3 regions of the Arthrobacter ginkgonis genome follow, and region 1 is predicted to be linked to each of the others. Evidence: riboswitches for the same ligand, from Rfam matches in the RefSeq annotation. Region 1 holds a riboswitch; each other region holds the start of a gene.
What was found. A riboswitch is a leader RNA that binds a small molecule or an ion and turns the genes downstream of it on or off. The one in region 1 is predicted to bind S-adenosylmethionine.
Positions count from the first base shown of each region.

Region 2: it holds a riboswitch for S-adenosylmethionine, as region 1 does, so the genes downstream of both, ABD912_RS06465 (methylenetetrahydrofolate reductase) here and ABD912_RS18120 (flavin reductase family protein) in region 1, are expected to answer to the same signal.
Region 3: it holds a riboswitch for S-adenosylmethionine, as region 1 does, so the genes downstream of both, ABD912_RS02015 (O-acetylhomoserine aminocarboxypropyltransferase/cysteine synthase family protein) here and ABD912_RS18120 (flavin reductase family protein) in region 1, are expected to answer to the same signal.

Region 1 covers NZ_BAABEO010000024.1:70,971-76,530, forward strand. Annotated here, with positions in the region: gene rpsF (30S ribosomal protein S6) at 1-277, shown strand, start outside; gene ABD912_RS18105 (single-stranded DNA-binding protein) at 319-909, shown strand; gene rpsR (30S ribosomal protein S18) at 972-1,211, shown strand; gene rplI (50S ribosomal protein L9) at 1,227-1,679, shown strand; SAM riboswitch class IV at 1,858-1,971, shown strand; gene ABD912_RS18120 (flavin reductase family protein) at 2,020-2,529, shown strand; gene ABD912_RS23590 (helix-turn-helix transcriptional regulator) at 2,526-2,624, opposite strand; gene ABD912_RS18125 (4-hydroxyphenylacetate 3-hydroxylase C-terminal domain-containing protein) at 3,151-3,384, opposite strand; gene ABD912_RS23595 (4-hydroxyphenylacetate 3-hydroxylase N-terminal domain-containing protein) at 3,345-3,593, opposite strand; gene ABD912_RS18130 (ABC transporter substrate-binding protein) at 4,161-5,560, shown strand, end outside.
Region 2 covers NZ_BAABEO010000008.1:839,802-845,361, forward strand. Annotated here, with positions in the region: gene metE (5-methyltetrahydropteroyltriglutamate--homocysteine S-methyltransferase) at 1-1,918, opposite strand, end outside; gene ABD912_RS06465 (methylenetetrahydrofolate reductase) at 1,929-2,885, opposite strand; SAM riboswitch class I at 2,997-3,105, opposite strand; gene ABD912_RS06470 (ABC transporter substrate-binding protein) at 3,464-4,429, opposite strand; gene ABD912_RS06475 (LLM class flavin-dependent oxidoreductase) at 4,486-5,560, opposite strand, start outside.
Region 3 covers NZ_BAABEO010000006.1:102,087-107,646, forward strand. Annotated here, with positions in the region: gene ABD912_RS02005 (DUF2804 domain-containing protein) at 1-368, opposite strand, end outside; gene ABD912_RS02010 (CoA-binding protein) at 561-1,055, opposite strand; gene ABD912_RS02015 (O-acetylhomoserine aminocarboxypropyltransferase/cysteine synthase family protein) at 1,052-2,527, opposite strand; SAM riboswitch class I at 2,661-2,755, opposite strand; gene ABD912_RS02020 (histidine phosphatase family protein) at 3,032-3,592, shown strand; gene ABD912_RS02025 (prolyl oligopeptidase family serine peptidase) at 3,913-5,550, shown strand.

The DNA.
Region 1 (5,560 bases):
CGACCCCGAGGTCGACGAGCGTACCGTTGAACCGACCCTTGCCAAGTTCCTGGACGTCGTCCGCAACGATGGCGGAACCATTGACAACGTAGATGTCTGGGGCCGTCGCCGCTTGGCCTACGACATCAAGAAGAAGAACGAGGCCATCTACGTGGTGGTTAACTTCACCGCAACCCCGGCCACCTCCGCGGAGCTTGACCGCCAGCTGTCTCTGAACGAGACCATCCTGCGCACCAAGATCATCCGCCCGGAGGACCAGAAGGTTTCCGCAGAGTAATTCTGCGGTTTCCCTCGTAGAACAAGACGACAGGAGGCACGATGGCAGGCGAGACCGTCATCACGGTTATCGGTAATCTCACCGGTGACCCGGAACTTCGTTTCACCCCGTCCGGGTCCGCAGTGGCGAACTTCACCATTGCCTCGACCCCGCGGACCTTTGACCGTCAGAGCAACGACTGGAAGGACGGCGAAACGCTGTTCCTTCGCGCGTCGGTCTGGCGCGAGGCTGCCGAAAATGTCGCCGAGACGCTGACCAAGGGCATGCGAGTCATCGCCCAGGGCCGGCTGAAGTCGCGTTCCTACGAGACCAAGGAAGGCGAGAAGCGCACCGTAATCGAGCTCGAGGTCGATGAAATCGGCCCGTCGCTGCGGTACGCCTCCGCCAAGGTCACCCGCACCCAGCGCTCCGGCGGTGGTGGCAACGGTGGCTTCGGCGGCGGCAACGCCGGCGGTTTCGGTGGCGGCAACGCAGGCGCCAACGCCGGTGGTTTCGGTGGCGGCGGCAACGCCGGCGCCAACTCCGGTGGCAACTGGGGCGCCCCGGCCGAGGACCCGTGGGGTTCCCCGGCTTCCGGCAACAACGGCGGAGGCTGGGGCAGCAACCCGGGCTCCGACGAACCGCCTTTCTAAACAACTTATCCACCATCCCGCAGAGAACTTCTGCGGGCTCCCCTTAGTAAAGGAGCTCCACGATGGCTAAGGCTGAACTCCGTAAGCCCAAACCAAAGTCCAACCCCCTGAAGGCCGCTGACGTCAAGGTCATCGACTACAAGGACGTCGCGCTGCTGCGCAAGTTCATCTCCGACCGCGGAAAGATCCGTGCCCGTCGCGTGACCGGCGTCTCCGTCCAGGAGCAGCGCAAGATCGCTCAGGCCATCAAGAACGCGCGCGAAGTTGCCCTGCTGCCTTACTCCGGCGCTGGCCGCGGCTAAGGAAGGGAAACCAACATGGCAAAGCTCATTCTGACCCATGAAGTCACCGGCCTGGGTGCCGCTGGCGACGTCGTCGAGGTGAAGGACGGTTACGCACGTAACTACCTGCTGCCCCGCAACTTCGCCATCACCTGGAGCAAGGGTGGCGAGAAGCAGGTCGAGTCCATCAAGGCCGCCCGTGCTGCCCGCGCCGTCGCTTCCCTGGAAGAGGCCAAGCAGCTCGCTGCGTCCCTGTCCGCCAAGCCGGTCAAGCTGACCGTCAAGGCTGGCGCCACGGGCCGCCTGTTCGGCACCGTCAAGGCCGACGACGTCGCCAAGGCTGTCGAGGCCGCTGGCCTGGGCAAGATCGACAAGCGCAAGGTGGAAATCACCGAGCACATCAAGTCGACCGGTGCCCACCAGGCCACCGTCCGCCTGCACGAGGACGTCTCCGCGACCATCGACCTGCAGGTCGTCGCCGCGAAGTAAGTCTGGCAACAGCATTCCACCGGTGCCCTAGGGTGCCGCGTGGCGAAAGGGTCCCGCTTCGGCGGGGCCCTTTTGCGTTTCCTCAAATTGCGTTCTGACAGCCCGTTTCGACGCAGTACGCAACAGAAGCCCGGGTTCCTTTGACCGGGCGCCCGCCAGCGCCGTAGCGTTGGTGACGAATCAAGAGCGTCAACGCGAAGCCCTGGCTTGTTGGCCGACAACCCTCTTTCGGTAGTGGGGTGTTCCAGGTGATGATTCGGCCGCCCGGAAAACCGGCCGGCAAGTACCGCGTGGGGGGGGCGCCATACCACCCGCGCGCCCGACGTCGAAGGATCAAGCCATGGCCCTCACCGATGACCTCTCCGCGAACTCCCTGCGCACCGCCTTCTCCCGCTTCCCCTCCGGCGTCGCGGCGCTGTGCGCGATCGTCGACGGCGAGCCCCAGGGCATCGTCGCCTCCTCCTTCACCGTGGGCGTGTCCCTGGAGCCGCCGCTGGTGATGTTCGCCGTTCAGAACTCCTCCCGCACCTGGCCGGTGGTGCGCCGCAACGCGCGCATCGGCGTGTCCATCCTCGGCGAGGCCCACGAGGACGTCTGCCGCCAGATCTCCGCCCGCACCGGCGACCGCTTCGCCGGGCTGGCCCTGGACTCCACCGACGAGGGCGCGCTGTTCCTGCACGACGCCGCCCTGTGGCTGGACTGCTCCGTGGAGCAGGAGATCCCGGCCGGGGACCACCACGTGGTGCTACTGCGCGTGCACGGCCACGCCACGCACGACGACGCCCACGCCCCGCTGGTCTTCCACGGCTCCGCGTTCCGCCGGCTGCAGAGCCGCGACGCGCTGGTCTAGCCGCCCCGGTTCCCGGCCCGCGCCGCGAGATCCCGCCGATAGGCGTTGGGGGAGCGGCCGCAGGCCTGCCGGAAGACGCGGGAGAAGTGCCGCACGTCGCGGCCCCCACCGTTCGGCGACGAACCCCATGGCGTCCGCGAAAGAGGCGGTCACCAGGTCCACCGGCGCCGCCGACTCCCCGTTGAACCGCCGGGCATAGGGCAGCGTCGAGTCGTGGACCGTGAAGTCCTTGGGTCCCAGCGCCGCCGAGTTGGCGCCCTGTTCGATGGTGCTCCGGCCCGCCAGGTGCAGCGAGATGCCGACGAACGGGTCCGCCCCGGCCGCGGCCAGCCGTTTGGTTCGGTCCACCCAGTGCGGCCCGGAGGAAACCGTGAAGGGCCGGATCCCGTTGACGGTGACGGCCTCGATCAGCGCCGAAGGAGGGGTGCTCGCTCCTGATTCCCAGCGGCAGCATCAGCCCGTCCACCAGCACCCGCCGCTCGGGCAGGTGCGCCGCGGTGCGCGCGCAGTATCCGCCCTCCGGGCCGTCCTTTCCGCCATCCTCACCAAGCCATGCACGACGCCGGCCCGCGCCACCAAGGCGGGGCCGGCGTCGTGCGGTGCCCGCTAGAGATTGAACTGCTACAGGTTGAATCGGCCGATCATGTTCACGTCCTTATTGCGACCAGGCCCGGGACGGTCCAGTAGTCCTCGTCGCACTCGCCCATGAACTGGTCGGCGAACGCCCCCGTAGCTGCCCCGGTAGTAGCGCTCGTCGTGCTTGTGGCGGGAGCCGAACCCGGTGTTGGTGGCGTCCCACAGGGCCTTGAGGGTCTTCACGCGCTGCAGGGAATCGATGCCGTTGGACCCGGGCACATACTGGCCAGGAAGGACGCCTTGCAGTCCGGGCTGCGCCCCATCCAGCCGTAGGACATTTTGGCCCACTCGGCGATCGCGTCACGGCCCTTGATCAGGTCCGCGGAGGACTTCGGGGCCCTGAACCAAGCGTAGGTGCGGCCTTCCGCTGCCCCCAACCCTACGGATGTATGCCCCGCTGTGGGCGCAGAGTGCAGGAGGGGGGGCATCCCAGCTCAGAGCGTCTGGCCCGCCGCGGCCCGGGCCCGCCGGGACGGACCACCACATCCTGTGACCCGTGGTGCGGGTGTCAATGCCTGGGGTGTGGAACGGGATGGTGCTGGGCGCATGTGGTGGTTTCCTCCCGGGAGGCGACGTGCCCGGCGCCCGGGCGGCGGGGGCTTGGAAATGCGTCCGGCCGGCGCCGTCGAGGTGCCTCATTCCTTGGAGGCCGAAAACCGACAAATCACCATCGGGCATACCAAAAGTGGAAATTGGCCAAGAAATCTTGCCAATTAAGGTGACATGAACCACGTTCTATGGAAATCTGTATACCAGTTGAGGTCGACTGGTTCCTGCGAGATCGGATGCCGGGCCGAACTCACCGAACCGAGCGGCACTCCCTGATCAGCTTCGCCCGCCCCTAGGGCAGGCACATTGAAAGGTTTCCCATGGCTCGCACCACTTTCCGGATGACATCCCTGCTGGCGGCTTGCGTCGGCACGGGCCTTCTTGTGACATCTTGTGGTCTCTCCGCCCCTGCTTCGACGAATGGGGCCCCGTCCCGCGACGAGGCCGTGGTGATCGGTACACGCCTGATGGCGGAAACGCTCGACCCGCAGCAGGCCTCGAACGCAACCAACGAGTTCTACAACGCGCCGGTCTACAACACCCTGGTGACGTTCAACGCCCAGGGGGAACTCGCTCCCGAACTCGCCGTCGAGTGGGAGATCGCCAAGGACGCGAAGTCCTTGACCCTGAAACTGCGGGACGGCGTCACCTTCCACAGCGGCAACCCGTTCACGGCCGACGACGTCGTCTACACCCTGGAACGGGCCAAGAAGGTGGGCACCGGAGTCGCCGCTTTCATCGCGGGCGTCGAGTCCGCCACCGCCCAGGACGACTCCACCGTGACGATCAAGTTGCGCGAGACCAACCTGGACGCCATCAACGCCTTGAGCATGGTCTACATCCTCGACTCGGCCCTGGTGAAGCAGCACGAAGGCAACGACAACGCACAGCAGTGGCTGGCAAACAACGACGCCGGCTCCGGCGCCTTCGCGATGAAGGCCTTCAAGCCCAGCCAGCAGGTCTCGCTCGCCCGATTCGACGGCTACTGGGAGCCGCTTGCAGGCCGCCCGTCCGTCTTGGAAATGCGGATGATCCCCGAAGCCAGCGCCGTCCGCGATGAACTGCAAGCCGGCGGCATCGATATCGGCTACGAAATCGCGGCGGCTGACAAGCCCCTCTTCGAATCGTCCGACAAGTACCAGGTCGTCACCATCCCGGGTCCGATCCAGACCTACGTGAACCTGAATATGAAGGGCAAGTGGACCTCCGATCCCCGGGTGCGCGAAGCGCTGCAGCTTTCCTACGACTACCAGGGCCACCTGGACACCATCCTGCACGGCCGGGGCAAGTTCGCCACCGGCCTGGCTTCGGACACCGTCCGGTGCCGTGCCGAGCTGCCCGCGCTCCACCAGGACCTGGAACGGGCCAAGAGCCTGATCAAGGAGGCAGGCGCCGAGGGAGCGACCCTGACGCTCGCCTACCAAACCGGCCCGGTCGAGCACAACATGGCCGGCACCGTCCTCCAGTCTTCCCTGCGAGAGATCGGCCTGAACGTCGAGATCAAGAACGTGACCTTCCCGCAGTACCTGGAGATGCTCTCCTCGCCCGAGACGGTGCCCGACCTCGGGATCGCCTGGGACTTCGCCGCGTACCCGTCGGTCGGCCCCATGCTGCAGCGGGCCTGGCATTCCTCCGCGATCGGACAGACCAACGCGTCCCAGTACAGCAACGCCCAGGTCGATGCCCTTCTCGATGCGTCCGCGGAAAGCGTCGATGCCCAGCAGGCCTGTGACGACCTTGTCGAGGCCCAAAAGCTCATTGCCGCAGACCGTCCGACCCTGTACGTGGCCAACCGCGCCATCCAGATCATTGCCGACAAGCGCGTGACCGGCATCCAATTCATGCC
Region 2 (5,560 bases), on a different contig from region 1:
AGGCGAGGATGGTGACCGGGCCGGTGAGCATGCCCTTGAGCGGCTTCTCGGTGAGGGACTGCGCGAAGGTGATCCACGGGACCGTGAAGGCCTTCGGGCGGGACACGTCGCCCCAGAGGATGGAGGGGCGGGTGGCGCGGGAGCCGTAGGACTGGACCCAGCCGTTGCGGGTCTCGGCGAAGCCGTCGAAGTTCTCCGCGAAGTACTGGACCATGTCGTTGCGCTCGGCCTCGCCGTGGACCAGCACGTCCAGGCCCAGGTCCTCCTGCAGGCGGACCACGCGGGTGATCTCCTCCTTCAGGAAGGACTCGTAGGCCTCCGGGGTGCTCTTGCCGGCGGCCGCCGCGGCGCGGGCCTTGCGGACCTCGCCGGTCTGCGGGAAGGAACCGATCGTGGTGGTCGGCAGCAGCGGCAGGGCGAGCGCCTTCTCCTGCGCGGCGGAGCGGACCTCCGCGGCGGAGCGGGAGAAGTCGGCCGGGGCCAGGGCGGCGGTGCGCGTCCGGACGGCCTGCTGGGTGGTTCCGGCGAAGCGTTCGCGGCGGGAAATGGCCTCGGCGGCGGCGGACAGCTCGGCGGCGACCCCGGCGCGGTCCGCGAGGCCGCGGGCGAGCACGGAGACCTCGGCGACCTTCTGGTCGGCGAAGGCCAGCCATTCGGGCAGGTGGGCCGGCAGGTCCGTCTCGGCGGCGACGTCGTGCGGGACGTGCAGCAGCGAGGTGGCGGTGGCCGCGACCAACTCGGCCGTCGGGTCCCCCGCGCGCAGGTCGGCGCGGAGGGACTCGAGCGCGTCCAGGGAGGCGGAGAGGTCGTTGCGCCAGATGTTGCGGGCGTTGACGACGCCGGCGACGAAGCGCACGCCGGTCTTCGCGATCGCGGCCAGGGCCGGGGCGAGCGGGCGGCGGCCGCGGACCAGATCGGCGTGGACGGCCTCGATGCCGGTGGAGGCCAGCGTCTGCAGGGCCTCGCCGGGGGCCTGAAGCGATCCGGCGGTGCCATAGCCGGTGGTGACCAGCAGCGCGGGGCGGGTGCCGGCGGCGGCCGGGGTCCCGGCGTCGTTCGCGGAGACGACCGGGGCGTTGGCCAGTTCGAGGTAAACGCGCTCGGCGACGCCGCCCGGGGCGATCAGCGCGGCCCCGCGGTCGGTCGCCAGCGCGGGCTCGTCGAGCTGGACCCACTCGGCGCCGGCCGCGGCGAGCTGGGCGAGGATGCCCTGGTAGGCGGCCACGGCGTCGTCGATGCGGGAGAGCGGGTCGAAGCCTTCCGGCGCGCCGTCCTCCGGCTTGGCCAGCAGCAGGTAGGTGATCGGGCCCACGAGGACCGGGCGCAGCGTGGAGCCGGCGGCGCGGTGGCGGCGGACGATGCCGGCCAGGCGGTGCGCGACGGCCCGCAGCGGGGTGTCCGGGCCGATCTCCGGGACCAGGTAGTGGTAGTTGGTGTCGAACCACTTGGTCAGCTCCAGCGGCGGGCGCTGCCCGTCGCCGCGGGCCAGCGTGAAGTAGCCGGCCAGGTCCACGGCCCCGTCCTCGACGGCGAGGTCGGCGAAGCGGGCCGGGAGCGCGCCGAGGGCGGCGGTGGCATCAAGCACCTGGTCGTAGAGGGCGAAGTCGGCCGGGATCGAGGAGTCGGCGCGGTTCAGGCCCAGCTGCTCCAGGCGGGCGACGGTCGCGTCCTGCAGGGTTGCGGCGACGCTTTCCAGGCCGTCCTCGTCGAGGGTGCCGGCCCAGTGGGATTCCACGGCCCGCTTGAGTTCGCGGTTCGGGCCCAGGCGGGGGTAGCCGAGGATGGTGGCGGCGGGGAAGGTGTTGGCGGTGGTCACGGTGTGCTCCTGCTTCTCGGTGTGCTGGGGGTTCTCAGCGGGGTGGGGGTTGTTTTGGTGGTTCGGGTGGTCTTGGTGGTTGTCGGGGCCGGCGGTGCTCATACGGCGGCACTCATCGGGCGGCACTGAGCGGTCTGTCGGCCGGCTGGAGGTCCAGCTGGCCGGTGTCCAGCGGCACCGCGCGGGTGCCGGGCAGGCCCACGGCTTCGATCACGTCGAGCGAGCCGCGGTGGTCGTTGAAGGTGTACAGGTGCAGGCCCGGCGCCCCGGCGGCCAGGGCGGCGCGCCCCAGGCCGGCCGCGTGGTCCACGCCGATGCGGTGGCGTTCGGCGTCGCTGGAGGCCGTTTCCAGGCGGTGCAGCAGCTCGCGCTCGGCCGGAAGCCCGGTGAGGACGGAGAGCCGGCGCAGCCGTGCCACGCTGGAGACCGGGATGATGCCCGGGATGATCGGGATCGTGACTCCGGCCTTGCGGGCCGCCTCGACCAGCCGCTCGTAGTCGCCGGCCTGGAAGTAGACCTGGGTGATCGCGAAGTTCGCGCCGGAACGCTCCTTGGAGAGCAGCACCTCGACGTCGTGCTGGAAGCTCGGCGATTCCGGGTGGCGGTGCGCGTAGGCCGCGACGCCGACCGCCAGCCGTCCGCCGGCCAGCGCTGCGCTGTGCCGCCGCTCCACGTCGCGGATCAGCTCCACGAGGTAGCGGGCGAACGGCAGTTCGCCACGGAACGCCTCCGGATCCTGGGGCAGGTCACCGCGCAGGGCCAGCACCCCGCGCACGCCCAGGGACAGGAAGTAGCGGACCAGCAGGTCCAGGCTTTCGCGGGTCTCCCCCACGCAGCACAGATGGGCCAGCGGGCGCAACCTGGTGTTCTCGGTCAGGTGCCGGATCAGTTCCACGGAGGCCCTCCGGCGCTCCGGGGTGCCGTTGTAGGTGACGGACACGTAGTCGGGCCGGGAGGCCTCCAGCGCGGCCACGGTTTCCAGCACCGAGTCGCTGGCGTCACGGTGCACCGGCGGATACAACTCGTAGGACAACGACGGCGGTGCCGCCGTGGTGGGGGGTGGTGCCATGACTCTCCTCGTCGGTTTGAACGAGGGAGCGCATCGGCTAGCAAGCCCGGAAAATCAGCCGAAATCCCGAGCCGCGGCACGCCGAGGCCTCGAGGTGGTTTCGCTGATGCGTCTCCATCGCTTCTGGCGGTAGCACCGTTCCGAAGGACCCGCGAGGGGTGCCATCGGATGGTTGCTGCGGCGTCATCGATCCAGATCTCTCGGCCGCTCTTGATGGTTTGGTTCGACTATCTAAAACCGGAATCGGTGCCCCGTGCAAGCGCTCCGCGCCGAAACTGTCATGGAGCCTTTTATGACGAAACATGACGCCGAAAACGCCGCGCGGCGCGCTCCCAGCCCCGGTTCGGGAGCCGAAAACGCGCCGTGCGGCGTCTCGGGACGACATGTTTCGCGTCTGCCCCTTATTGCGTTTGGCCAAAGGACCGTGTGCCCCTTCTGCGTTTCACCAAAGGACGATGTCGGGTTTGGCGCCCAAACCCGACATCGTCCTTTGGTGAAACGCGTACCGGGAGCAGGAAGCCTTGGCGAAACCGGATCGTCCCGGCCAGGACCAGCCCCCGGCCCCTTCTCGGGGAGGGCTAGTCGCCCAGCCCCGGGGGGTTCAGCTCGGACTCGGCGATCCCTTCGTCGGCCAGGCCCCAGCGCTCGAGGACGCTGGCGTAGGTGCCGTTTTCGATGAGGTGGTTGATGCCGGCCTGTGCGGCTTCGGCCAGGCCGGAGCCCTTCTTCACCGTCACGGCGATGTTGGCCTTCTCCGGCCACCCGCCGGCGATGAGGCCCACCTGCTTGCTCTTGCCGTCCTGCGCGGCCTTGTACGCGGAGGTCGCGTTCGGCCCGAAGGTCGCGTCGGCCCGTCCGGACTGCAGCGCCAGCGAGGAGGCGGAGTCGTCGTCGTAGTACTGGAACTCGATCGGCTTCAGGCCGTTCTTCTTGTTCTCCGCGTCCCAGTCCAGCAGGATCTTCTCCTGGTTGGTCCCGGAGCCGACGATGATGCGCAGCCCGGCGACGTCCTCCGCCTTCTCCAGGCCGGTGATCGCCGAATCGCTCTTGACGTAGAAGCCCAGCTTGTCTTCGCGGTAGCTGGCGAAGTCGAACTTGTCCTTGCGTTCCTTGGTCACGGTGACGTTGGACAGGACGGCCTCATACTTGCCGGACTCCACGCCCAGCGGCCAGTCGGCCCACGCGACGTCGACGATCTCTGCCTCCAGGCCCAGCGAGTCGGCGAGCGCATGGGCGATGTCGACCTCGTTGCCCACGGGCGTCTTGTTGTCCGTGGCGTACACGGCCAACGGGGCGGCCCACGGGCTCACCGCGACGGTCAGCTTCCCGTCCGCGGACACCGATTCCGGGACCAGCGCCGCGGCCTCGGCCGACTTGTCCGAGGCGTAGCGCTGCTGGTCCGGGGAGAGGTCGAAGGCCTTGACATCCGACGCCGGGTTGGTGGCGGCGGAGGCTCCGGGGTCGGCGCAGCCGGCGAGGACGGCGGTCCCCAGGACGGAGACCAGCACGGCGGCGGGCAGGGCGGAACGGAGAGGGGATGTCATGGGGATGCCTTTCGATGGGGTGGCAGGTGGTGGGTGGTGCGGGCAGGCAAGCGGGGCTAGCGGGTGGCGGCCAGGGCGGCGGGCACCCCGTGGACTCGGGCGGCGAAGGGGTCCTCCGCCTCCCACAGGGTGGTCGGTGCCGCGGCCCGGACCGCCGGGATGACCTCGGCGGCGAAGCGTTCGAGGACCTCCAGCTGCTGGCCGAACGGCAGCGTGGTGGGCAGCGAGATCGCCTGGAGCGCGTGCCCGTACAGCGCGTGGTACTCCAGGATCTTCGCGGCCACGTCCTCCGGGCTGCCGACCAGGGACGGTCCCTCGGCGACGGCATGGTCGATGCTGCGGAACGGGGAGTTGTTGCCGGGCACGTCGCGGCCGGCGGTCAGGGCCTCGTAGACGGGGCCGAACTGCCGCTTGGCCTCGGCCGTGGTGTCCGCGAGGAAGATGCCGCCCGCCCCGGCGCCGGAAGCGATGTACCGGTGGGCGGGGTCGTGGCCGGCGGCGTCGTACCGTTCGGCGTAGTGGTCGATCAGCACCTTGTAGTTCTCGCGGGGCTGGATGGCGTTGGCGGTGAACAGCGGATCGCCCCAGTCGCCGGCCAGCGCCGCGGAGGCCAGGGAGGTCGCCGAGCCGTGCCACACGCGCGGCGCGCCCGCGTACGGCCGCGGCGTCGTCGTCGTCGGCTCCACCAGTGCCGGCCGGAACCGGCCCTCCCAGGTGACGCCCTCCTCCCGCCACAGCCGGCGCAGCAGCGCGTACTTCTCCGCCAGCAGGTCCCACTGGTCGGCCAGGTCCAACCCGAACAGGGGGTACTGCAGCACCTCGTTGCCCTTGCCGATGCCCAGTTCCAGCCGGCCGCGCGAGAGCTGGTCGATGGTCGCGTAGTCCTCGGCGACGCGTACCGGGTCCAGGACGGAGAGGACCGTGACCCCGGTGTGCAGGCGGATGGTGCTGGTGGTCGCGGCGATGGCGGCCAGGACCGTGGTCGGCGAGGAGGAGATGAACTCCCCGGCGTGCCGCTCCCCGATGGAGAAGGAGTCGTATCCGAGCTCCTCCGCCCGGCGCGCGGTCTCCAGGACCTGCTCCAGGCGTTCGGCGGTGGAGACGCCCTCCCCCGTCACCGGGTTGTTCAGG
Region 3 (5,560 bases), on a different contig from region 1:
GCGAAGCGCAGCCGCAGCGGCTCCAGCCGGCCGCCCACGCTCAGCGGGGGAAGCCCGTCCGGCAGCCTCACCGTCCCCGCGCCCGGGAAGGCCTTCCGCTCGTCCTGGACGATCTCCTTGCCGGTGAGGCGGTCGTAGAAGTAGGCCTGCATGACGGCGGCGTAGTCCAGGTGCGCGACCGTCATCCCCAGCACGAACCGTTCCGTGGTGATCCCCCAGTAGTCCCAGCGCTTGGTGCGCCACAGGTGCAGCGGCCCGGACGGCAGGCCGTCGCTGGTGTGCAGGGGTTGGCGGGTGAAGCCCGCGGCCTCCGGATTCAGCCTCCCGCCGGGCAGGCACAGCGGAACAGGGCGGGTGATCTCGCGCATGCGCCCCAGTCTAGGCGGCGAGGTGTGGGGGCCGCCGTCGTACGCATGCCCAAGCGTCGCCTGCATGGCGACGCGTCGCCATGCAGGCGACGCAACGGCATGCAATCGGCCCGCGTACGACGGCGGGAGGCGGGCCGGGTGCCCGGCCCGCCTCCCGCGGTGGTGATGTCGGCGGATGGGCCGCCGGGCCAGTTAGTGGAGCTGGCGCTTGGAGCTGATCACGCCGGTGTTGAAGCCGGCCAGGTGCAGGCCGCCGTGGAAGCGTGCGTGCTCGATCTTCACGCAGCGGTCCATGACCACGTTCAGGCCCGCGGCCTCGCCCTTCTCGGCGACGCCCTCGTGCCAGGAGCCCAGCTGCAGCCAGATGGTCTTGGAGCCCACCGCGATGGCCTCGTCCAGGACGCCGGGCAGGTCGTCGTGCTTGCGGAAGACCTCGACCAAGTCCGGCACCTCCGGCAGGTCCGCCAGGGACTTGTAGACCGGCTGGCCCAGGATCGTGTCCACCACGGGGTTCACGAAGTAGACCTTGAACCGGGTGGAGGAGAGCAGGTAGGTCGCCACGAAGTAGGACGCGCGGGACGGCTTGTCCGAGGCGCCCACGATCGCGATCGAGGTGGTGTTGCGCAGGATGTCCAGGCGTTCGGGGGCCGACGGGCCCACCCAGGTGCGCTCTGCGGTGGCGGTCACTTGGAGGCCCCTTCCTCGGCTGCAATGGATTCCTCAACGGATTCGACCACCCGGGTGCCCGGCTCCGTCACCTTGGCGCGGGCCGCGGGGATGGTGCAGGCCTCGCCGTCGTAGGTCGGCGCCGCGAATTCGGTGGTGCTGAAGACGTGGTCCTCGTGGTCTCGGCTGGGGCCGTGCTCGGCGCCGGCCTGCTGGGAGGCGGTGAGCGCCTGGTCCAGGTCCCACAGGATGTCCTCGAGGTCCTCCAGGCCCACGGAGAGGCGGATCAGGTCCTCCGGAACGCCGCCGGCGACCAGTTGGTCGGCCGTGAGCTGCTGGTGGGTGGTGGACGCCGGGTGCAGGACCAGCGTGCGGGCGTCGCCGATGTTGGCCAGGTGGCTGGCCAGCTGCAGCGCCTCGATGAACTTGGCGCCGGCGGCGCGGCCGCCCTTGACGCCGAAGCTGAACACGGAGCCGACGCCCAGCGGGAGCAGCTCCTTGGCGCGCTCGTGGTGCGGGTGCGTGGGCAGGCCGGCGAAGTTCACGTAGGTGACGCGCTCGTCCTGGTCCAGCCATTCGGCGACCTTCTGGGCGTTGTCCAGGTGGGCGTCCATGCGCTGGGGCAGGGTCTCGACGCCGATCAGCAGCTGGAACGCGGACTGCGCCGGCAGCGACGGGCCGATGTCGCGCAGCTGCTCCGAGCGCAGCTTGGTCAGGAAGCCGTACTCGCCGAAGTTGCCCCACCAAGAGACGTTGCCGTAGCTGGGCACCGGCTCGGTCATCTGCGGGAACTTGCCGTTGCCCCAGTTGAAGGTGCCGGATTCAACGATGACGCCGCCCAGGGTGGTGCCGTGGCCGCCGAGGAACTTGGTGGCGGAGTGGATGACGATGTCCGCCCCGTGCTCGATCGGGCGGATCAGGTATGGCGGGGTCAGAGTGGAGTCCACGACCAGCGGAACGCCGGCCTCGTTCGCGACGGCGGCCAGGCCCCGGAGATCGGCGACGTCGCCGGAGGGGTTGGCCACGATCTCGGTGTACACGGCCTTCGTGTTCTCGCGGATCGCGGCCTTGTAGTCGGCCGGGTCCGTCGAGTCGATGAAGGTGGTGTCGACGCCGAAGCGGCGCAGCGTCACGTCCAGCTGCGTGATGGTTCCTCCGTACAGCTTGGAGGAGGCGACGATGTGGTCCCCGGCCCCAGCCAGCGCGGCGAACACGAGGAACTCCGCGGCCATGCCGGAAGCGGTGGCGACGGCGCCGATGCCGCCCTCCAGGGAGGCGATGCGCTCCTCGAAGGCCGCCACGGTGGGGTTGCCGATGCGCGAGTAGATGTTGCCGTACTTCTGCAGGGCGAACAGGTTGGCGGCGTCGTCAGTGTCCTTGAAGACGAACGACGAGGTCTGGTAGATCGGGACCGCGCGGGCGCCGTGTTCGGCGTCGGGGGTGCCCCCGGCGTGGAGGGCGCGCGTGCGGAAGCCGAACTGGTGTTCTGCCATGAGGCGGGGGCTCCTTCAAGGTTGGTGGCGGGGAGGTAGGTCGATGTTGATTCCGGTGCCGTTGCGGCGGACAACGGCGGCCCACGGCACCGGGGGATCCGGCGCCACCACGGCCGAAGAAAAGCTCGCGCCTTCCCCATCGTTTCTGGCGGTAGCACCTTTCCGGCGGCGTCCGGAAGGTTGCTGCGGCGTCAGGGAGCCAGATCTCTCAGCCACTCGGGATGGACCGAACCATCCTCCCAAAAACCGGCCCCCCGATCAAAGAATGTTGACCACCGTTGCGCGTGGCCGCGATCTGACCGAAGATCCGGCGGCGGTCCCCCGTTATCGTTCAGACTGCTCCCACACCTCGCTCCGCTCGGCGCGGGTCCCTCGCCGCCTAGCGTCCATGAGCCTCCCAATCCTCGCTGGCGCTCGGATCGGGGCCCTCGGCTCATAGCGTCCAGGTGGCTCCCACACCTCGCTCCGCTCGGCGCGGGTCCCTCGCCGCCTAGACTTGGGCGCATGCAGGCACGGATCGCTTTTGTCAGGCACGGGGAAACGGACTGGAACGCCCAAGGGCGGTTGCAGGGCAGCAGGGACATCCCGCTGAACGACGCCGGCCGGGGACAGGCGCGGGAAGCCGGCCTGGCGCTGGGACGCGGACGGTGGGACCTGCTGGTCTCCTCGACGCTCCATCGCGCCGCCGAGAGCGCGGACATCATCGGAGCGCTGATCGGGCTTCAGCCGTCCCTCCGGCTGCCCGATCTGGTGGAGCGGAACTACGGCGCGGGTGAGGGCCGCATTGTGCAGGGGCTTCCCCGGCCCCAGATCGACGCCCTGCTGGCCACGGGGGAACCAGAGGCCTCCGTGGCGGCGCGCGGAGTGGGCGCCATTGACCGCCTGGCGGCCGAGTACCCCGGACGGCGGATCGTGGTGGTCGCCCACGGCACGATCATCCGCCTGACGCTGAATGCGGTGCTCGGCGGCAGCCACCCGCACGTGGAGAACGGCCAGGTCCTGGAACTGGACTGGGACGCCCGGGGCCGGGACGTCCGCCCGCGCGCGCTCATGCCAAGACAGTAGGCAGCCCTCGATAGCCGGCGGTTCCTGCCCCTCCACAGGCCGGGACCGCCGGCTTTTTCGTGGCCATCCCGGGACGGGCATGTATTAAAAAGCATTGACGATCGTCTCAAATTTGAAGATACTCAACGTGCGGGGTGCGCGGTTCACGGCGGGCCGGCAAGGGGCGGCTCCAAGTCGGCGCCCTTGCCGCCCGCCGCGAATCTTTCCGCGCCGAAGCCATTCCTTCCGCACTGACGATCTTTTCGCGGTGAGGTCCTTTTGTGCTGGGAATCCTTCCGCGGCGCATTCCTCCCCGCCCGGAAACGAGTTGGAGGCATTCAATGAAGAACCGTCCACGCCCTACACGCTTGCGCGCGCTCGCCGCCGCCGTCGCCCTCGCGGCAACGCCGCTGGCCCTGGTGCCAGCACCCGCCGTGGCCGCCGAGGATGAAGCCCATCAGGTCAAGGGGGTTTTCCATCAGGACGAGCCCGGCGAGGTGGTGTATGAGGCGGTGACCCCGGAGGACTGGAACGGCACCCTGGTGCTGGACCTGGACTTCAACCGGTGGACCGGGGAAAAGCGGGAGTGGTTCCTCTCCCACGGCTACGGCATCGGCGGCATTCAGCGCACCCAGAACCAGACGGCCTACGAGATCAAGAAGTACGTGGACGACCTCGTGGCCACCCGCGGCGAACTCATGGAGGCCGGAACGGAGGAGCCCGCCAGGACGATTGCCGTCGGGGCCTCGCGGGGTGGCTTCGTGGCCCGCATGTCCGTCGAGCATCGCCCCGACGTTTTCGACGGGGCGCTGGCCTTCGCCGGCGGCGGAGCGGGGGTGCTCGGTTCCTGGCTGAGCAAGGCCGACGCGGTGTGGGCCCTGAAGACGCTGGTGGACCCCGCGGCCCCGCTGGCCATCAACAACCTCCCCGACATTCCCGCCGGGGCGAGCTACGGCCCCGACTACCAGCAGGACGTCGCCCTCGCCGCCTTGGTGGAGAAGGCCCGCGGGGACGACGCCGGCACGGCCCGGCTGATGCTGGCCAGCGCGCTGGAGCAGGCCACCGCGTGGCCCTCCGGTGCGGAGGCGCCCGGCGCGAACGACTTCGAGGATCAGGCGCAGCGCATCGCCGACAGCTTCGCCTGGGCGAACCCGCAGTTCGTCCACAAGGAGATCGAGGACATGGCCGGGGGCCCGGTGGTGTGGAACCACGGCGTCGATTACGCCGCACTGCTGGAGGATTCCGGGGCGATCGAGCGGGTCCGCTACTGGTATGACAAGGCGGGCCTCGACGTCGAGGACGACCTCGCGAGGCTGGCGGGGGCCCCGCGCTACTCCGCGGACGCGGCGGCGATCGGCACCCTGGACGAGAAGGGCACCTTCACCGGGGACACCGGCCAGCGGCCGGTGCTCAGCATCAAGACCATCGGCGACGGCGCGGACGCGGTGCCGTTGGATGCCGCCTACGTCCAGACCTTCGCCGCGGCCGGGAGCTCCGCCCAACTGCGCACCGCCTTCATCGGCCGCGCCGGCCACAGCACCCAGACCTTCCGCGAGTACCTGGCGGCGTTCGCGACCCTGGAGTCCAGGATCGGCACCGGCGTGTGGCCCGCGACCTCGGCCGCGGCGCTGAACGAGCGGGCCGCCACCGTGGAAGGGGTTGGGGTGGGTCCGGCCCCGGCGAACTTCATCGAGCACTCCGACGCCGCGCCGCTGCGCACCTGGGACTTCACCAACCGCCACAGCTACCTGAGCCTGTATGCCGATGACCTGGCCGCCGGCCGGGCACCCGACCTGGCCAACGGCCTGCGCAACGCCGCCAAGCACCTGAACGCAGGCCGGCTCAAGCAGGCCTGCGGCGCCTTGGGCTCGGTGGCGGAGAAGGTTCCCGGAAACCGCGCGCTGAGCCCGGCGCAGGAGCGGGAATTGGGCGGGCAGATCGACGCCTTCGGCGGTTCGGTGGGCTGCCCGCTGTCTTGATGCACTGTCC